DNA from 2 places in the Mechercharimyces mesophilus genome. Region 2 is predicted to be linked to the other one. Evidence: predicted binding sites of a transcription regulator. Region 2 holds the regulator's gene; the other holds the start of a gene.
The links. The regulator LexA, encoded in region 2, represses DNA repair genes until DNA is damaged. The targets are predictions, from matches to a motif close to CGAACATATGTTCG.
Positions count from the first base shown of each region.

Region 1 (3,432 bases), on a different contig from region 2:
CATCTGGCTTATCCATTTGACCGAGGAACTGACGAGCGTAGGCAGACAGAGATTCCACATATCGCCTTTGTCCCTCCGCATAGATCGTATCAAACGCCAATGAAGATTTCCCTGAACCAGAGAGTCCCGTGAGAACGACAAATTGGTCACGGGGAATGGTGACGTCTATTTCTTTCAGATTATGAACACGTGCTCCTCGAATGACAATATGATTTTGCGACATATCATTAGGCTCCTTCTGCTTTCAGCTCGATAATCATATCGCGTAATTGTGCCGCTCGTTCGAAATCCAATTCCTTGGCTGCCTCTTTCATCTCTTTTTCCATCTTGGCAATAAAGGCTTTGCGTTCTTTTGCCCCCATCGCCTTCACATCTTCTTTCACTCCATATGCTTCTGCTTCTTCCGCTACTTTGGTTGCTTCAATCACTTCACGCACTGCTTTTTTCACCGTTTGCGGAACAATTCCATGCTTTTCATTGTACGCCACCTGGATGGCTCGGCGCCGTTCCGTTTCGTCGATCGCCTTCTGCATCGACTTCGTCATGTTATCAGCGTACATGACGACTTCACCGCGGGCATTACGGGCCGCACGACCAATGGTTTGTACAAGCGATCGTTCCGCACGTAAAAAGCCTTCTTTATCCGCATCCAGTATGGCTACTAATGAAACTTCCGGTAAGTCTAAGCCTTCACGTAACAGGTTGATCCCGATCAACACATCAAACTCACCCAAGCGTAAATCACGCAGAATCTGCATCCGTTCGAACGTCTTAATATCAGAATGCAGATAACGAACACGAATACCCACTTCTTTTAGGTAGTCCGTCAAGTCTTCTGACATCTTTTTTGTTAGTGTGGTCACCAACACCCGCTCATCACGCGTAATCCGTTCATTGATCTCTCCAATAAGATCATCAATCTGTCCTTGGATGGGACGCACAGAAATTTTGGGGTCAATTAAGCCTGTGGGACGAATAATTTGTTCTACCACATCAGGCGCATGCTCGATTTCATATGGACCCGGGGTAGCGGATACGGCAATCAGCTGAGAAACCCGCTCTTCAAACTCTTCAAATTTTAATGGCCGATTGTCCTTCGCCGATGGCAGACGAAAACCGTGTTCAACCAGAACATTTTTACGAGCGCGATCCCCATTATACATGGCACCTATCTGAGGAATGGTAATGTGTGATTCATCTACTACCATGATAAAATCATCAGGAAAATAGTCAATCAATGTAAAGGGAGGGTCCCCTTCTTTGTTGCCTACCAAATGACGAGAGTAGTTTTCAATGCCCGAACAGAAACCAACCTCGCGCATCATCTCCATGTCATAACGTGTGCGCTGTTCTAAGCGCTGCGCTTCTACCAATTTGTTCTCCGCATTCAGTTCCGCCAATCGTTCCTGCAGTTCGGTTTCGATATCTTTTAGCGCCCGTTGTAGTACGGACTCACGCGTCACATAGTGAGAAGCAGGAAAGACAGCTACATGGTCTCGGTCGCCTAAGATCTCTCCTGTAACGGTATCGATCTCACGAATCCGCTCAATCTCGTCACCAAAGAACTCTACCCGTACCGCCTGTTCACTGCGTGATACTGGGAAAATCTCGACGACGTCGCCACGTACGCGAAAGGTTCCGCGCACAAAGTTAATATCATTGCGTTCATATTGGATATCCACCAATTTACGCAAGATCTCATTTCGCTCTTTCTCCATTCCCACACGCAGGGATAACACTAAATCACGATATTCATTGGGTGAACCCAATCCATAAATACAAGAGACACTTGCAACCACAATCACGTCTTCGCGTTCAAACAACGCACTCGTAGCAGAGTGACGTAGCTTATCAATCTCATCATTGATCGAAGCATCTTTCTCGATAAAAGTATCTGACTGAGGCAAATACGCCTCTGGCTGATAATAATCATAGTAACTCACAAAGTATTCCACAGCGTTTTCTGGAAAAAACTCTTTTAGCTCTCCACATAATTGCGCTGCCAACGTTTTGTTTGGGGCAATAACCAAAGTTGGTTTTTTCACTTTGGAAATCGTTTGAGCAATGGTAAAGGTTTTGCCCGTACCCGTAGCTCCAAGCAACGTCTGCATACGCTTGCCTGATTCAATTCCTTCCACCAATTGGGTAATTGCTTTTGGCTGATCCCCTTGCGGTTGATATTCCGACACTAAATGAAATCGATCCATTCGTGATCACCCCACGCTTCTTCGATCTTCTTATTGATTATAACACAGGCAAATGCGGAAAACGAACACTTGTTTTCTAGTCTACTAAATTTCTCTTTCTTCTTTTCTCTCGATATTGCTCATTCGAAAGCCTTTTATGTCAAAAGAATAATCTAATGATCATGATTGCCTATTCATCGTCCTTACCTTCTTTTTCTCCTTATATTCTCTCTTCTACTCCTTTTATCAAAAATAATGCCTTCGAAGGCACCTCAGCCACCAGCAGGATTATGATCACACCTAAAAAATTTTTGTTACTTCAAATAGGGACTTGCGTGTTAATTTGCAAGATCTACATCATAAACCATCAGGTGATAATATACTGCATGGGAACGTCAGGTTCCCTCGTAGCCTGGTTGATGGCGGCGGCATCTCCTATCGCTGCCTGATCCACGGCTCAGAGTCTCTCAAGGAGAAACCGCTCGCCCATCTTCCAACCATTCTTAGGGTGAGCGAATTACTGTTTCACCAAGTGGGGACTTTCCTAGTAATCTGCCATGCCATGGTCTGCACCATATGTCAACGGATAAAAACAGACTACATAAGAGCATCAGGTTCTCTCGCCACTTCGAAATAAAGACAACCCCCTTTCTCAGTTGAGAAAGGGGGTTGTCTTGCATCTATGCAGGTCATTCTTTTGCTTGTTTTTTCAAGGTTTCAATTGCTGTTTGTAACTGTACATCGTTCTTTGGTTCCTTCAGATGTTCGATGAACTTCTCTTGGATCTTGGCTGCAGTTTGATCATCTACCACACCTGTCATATCAAGGTCATGTAGCTTTTGGAATGCTTTGACCGCTGTTTCGGTCTGCTCACTAAAGTACCCATCCACTCGATCTGGGGAGAATCCAAGAGCTTTTAAAATCATTTGCAAGTTCTTCACTTCGGTAGAAGCCATATCTTTCTTTAGTGGTTTTTCCGCCTGTGGAGGCACCGCTTGGTAGTAGTCCGGTCGCTCCACTTTAATATCCGGCTCCACTCCCTTTTCATGAATCCAGTTCCCGTTCGGTGTTAGCCACTTCGCAATCGTCAGTTTCAAATTACTGCCATCTTGGAAGTCCTTCGCAGTTTGTACGGTCCCTTTTCCATAAGACTTTTCACCAACAACAGGGTATCCACCTGACTCCTGCATGGCGGCTGCTAAAATCTCGGATGCGCTCGCGCTTCCCTTATCCGTCAAGATCGCAA
Region 1 covers NZ_JCBAPH010000002.1:163,243-166,674, forward strand. The annotation lists gene uvrA (excinuclease ABC subunit UvrA) at 1-223, opposite strand, end outside; gene uvrB (excinuclease ABC subunit UvrB) at 228-2,207, opposite strand; gene AC6RGY_RS08485 (S41 family peptidase) at 2,876-3,432, opposite strand, start outside.
Region 1: a site for LexA is predicted at 2,270-2,283, ahead of uvrB (excinuclease ABC subunit UvrB). Genes of this name have one in related genera too.

Region 2 (3,432 bases):
TTTCATTTTTGTCCAGAAGGCGAATGTTCATTTGAAGTGCTAGTGCTCTCTTCCTTCTTCCCCCATTTTTTAATCCACCAAAGTACCCCTGCAAAAAGAAACAGAGGATTGGAAAAGAACGATGGTTTCTTCCCTTCAAAGGCATGACCAACAAATTGCAATATCCATCCAATGATAAATAAAAGGAGTGCTATTTTCCATTGAAAGAAAAACCACGGTAAAGAGAGGACGATCATCGGAATGCCGATGGCATGTGTCAGTTTGTTCACCGGATGTTGATGATCTTCACGGTATTTTTCTAGTAGGCTCTGGATGTTCACTGAGATTCCTCCTTTTTACTCTACACTATGCTTCTATTTGCTCTTTCTGCATAAAAACCTGCTTCAGAAAATAAAGAAAATAAAAGGAGAACGAACTTTCGCCAAATCAGAAGGATCGCTCTCCCCTGTGTCGAATTAGGAACACAAAGAGGACTGCTATTTTTATTTCCCTTTGCTCAATGGCACCTTTAAGGTTTGACCTGGATGAATGATTCCGTCGTGAATCTGATTTATCTCTTTAATATCGGCGATGACCTCCCGAATATCTGTGCTCTCATCGGAACGAACTCGTGCTATTTCCCATAGTGTATCCCCTGCTTGCACCTTCACTTCAACTGTGTTGGGAAGAGGGTCATTGGCGATCACTTCGCTTCTAATGAAGAAAAAGAAAAGGAAACAGCCTAAGAGGGTCAATAGTAAGCTTGTCCTTCGGTTTCGAATCAATGAGCACGCGCTCCTTTCACTCATTTCCGCTAGTTTGTACAAGCATATGTTTGTACTTATAACGTTATACTAGAACTTACGTTCCGTCAAGGGGTTTTTCGAACTTATGTTTGCGCTTTTCTTCACATTCATGTATACTTTGGTAAAAGAGCAACTCACCTATAACTGAGTCCACTATTCGTACTGAAGGGAGATGAGCACATTGTCAAAACTCTCCGCTCGTCAACAAGCCATACTCGATTTTATTAAAAGTGAAGTACGAGAAAAAGGATATCCCCCATCGGTTCGTGAAATCGGTGAGGCAGTTGGACTAGCGTCTAGCTCCACTGTGCATGGGCATCTTGCTCGCTTGGAAGAAAAAGCATTCATCCGACGCGATCCTACTAAACCACGGGCCATTGAGGTGCTCGATCCACATCGTTCCGGAGATGATTCTGTGAAGCAACAGGATGCGTCAGTGCTTGTTCCCTTGATTGGGAAGGTTACAGCTGGTGAGCCTATCACAGCAGTAGAGAATGTGGATGAGTACTTACCGCTTCCGCTCCAAATGATCGGCAACAAAGATGCTGTTTTTCTCCTTACCGTTCAAGGGGAAAGTATGATCAATGCCGGTATTCTAAACGGGGACAAGCTGATTGTGCATCAGCAACAGTCGGCTAATAATGGAGATATCATCGTTGCGATGACGGAAGAAGGCGAAGCAACAGTGAAGCGTTTATATGTAGAAAAAGACCATATTCGACTTCAGCCGGAAAATGATCAAATGGAAGCCCTCCTTCTTCCTCAAGTAACCATCTTAGGAAAAGTAATCGGACTATTACGTACAAGCATGTAAGAAGAAAATTGAAATAAATAGAGACAAGCCCTGAGGCTCTTTTGGAACCTCAGGGCTTGTCTCTATTTTAGCCGATGTAAGGTGTTTGCGTATGAAAGAATCGGATATCTCCAATACGATTATGCGCATTCATGAACCTATTGTTCGAACTGTTTTTTCTCACACAGTAATTGCTGAAAGCGTTCTTCCAACGCCTCCTTTTGCGAAGGACTGGTAGCAAGCAGACTGATCACTTCTGCAAGTTCATGCTCAATCATCATTCTTCTGCTCTCTGTCGCTTGTGGTTTCAACTGCGGACTACTTTCCCTTTTCTTATACTCTTCCCATGATCCTGTAAAAGTTTGGATTCTACCGCCTTTTAAATGGATTACTTTCGTGGTTACGCTGTGTAGAAGCCGTTGATCATGCGAAGCAAAAACGACGGTTCCAGGAAAGTGAGTGATCCATTCCTCTACAGCTTCCATTCCAACCAAGTCTAAGTAATTCGTGACTTCGTCCAGTAGTAGAAGATTCATATCGCTCAGGAACACTTTAGCCAGTCCAACCTTCACCCTTTCACCTCCACTAAGGAGGGATACTTTCTTCTGCCAATCATTCGGACGAAACGCGAGGCGTGCTAAAAAAGTACGAACAAGGGATTGATCCCATATGCTTGATTCTATAACATTTTCTAATATCGTCCGTTCTTCATCCAGGATATCTAGGTTTTGCTGAAAAAATCCAGGCTTCACTTCTGGAGATAAGCGAAGCGTAGAATCTGGATGGAAGAACCTCTGCAAAAGAGTCGTTTTGCCGGATCCATTCTCACCGATCACAGCTACTTTATCTCCAGAAGTGATGATCCAATCACTCGGTTCCCATAAACTCTTTCCTTCCCGCTGTCCGGCAAAGCCTTCAGCACGGACAAGAATTCTTTTTTTCATGGAGAGATCACGCGGAACAACCATTTTCATTTGCGGAAGGGAAAGAGGTTTTTCTATTTCCTCCAATTTTGCAAGGCGAGCTTCTAACACGCGTATAGACTGGTGGATCGATTTTTGTTGAGAACCTTTCCCTGCTTTTTGCATTCTGGATTCCGACGTGCTTACCTTAGAAGGCTTTATCATCCGTATCGCTTGATCCCTTTTCTGTCGGAGTGCCTTTTCTAATTGCTCCTTTTTTAGTTGAGCTTGCTCATACTGCTCAATGTGTCGGGCTCTTCTTCTTTCTTTTTGCTCTTGATAGGAGCTATAATTCCCCCTAAATACAGAGACTGTCTGCTCTTCAATCTCCCAAATCGTCGTACATATATCGTCTAATAATTGGCGATCGTGAGAGATAAGTAAGATGGCCCCTTGATAGCGGGACAATCGTTGTTTGAGCCACTCGATTCCCTTCTGATCTAGATGAGATGTTGGTTCATCTGCTAACAATACATCGGAGGGTGAACCCAAAGCCTCATGAATACGCATTCGTGTCTGTTCCCCGCCACTCATCTCCCGTTTCTTGTCATTCCATTGAGAAATCGAGGCGACCTGACATGTCCGGATAACGCTCCCTTCATCCAATGCTTCTTCGCCTATCAAAACCTTGAATAAGGTGGACTTTCCACTCCCATTTAATCCAACAATGCCAATGCGATCCTGTTTGTATACTTGAAGGGAGGGAATCGAAAAAAGCAGGCGTTCTCCCCAACTTTTCTTTCCATTTTTTATTTGTAGTAACAACATAAAAAGCCTCCTTGTCTTTTTTCGGACAGGAGACCGTCATCGCAGTTTTTAAGCAAAAACAGGCCATCTTCACTAGGCGCGAATGCACATAATGATTCCGTTTTTGCTTTGTCATTGCACAGAC
Region 2 covers NZ_JCBAPH010000001.1:1,046,771-1,050,202, reverse strand. The annotation lists gene AC6RGY_RS05355 (Mpo1-like protein) at 3-320, opposite strand; gene yneA (cell division suppressor protein YneA) at 483-764, opposite strand; gene lexA (transcriptional repressor LexA) at 967-1,599, shown strand; gene abc-f (ribosomal protection-like ABC-F family protein) at 1,737-3,308, opposite strand.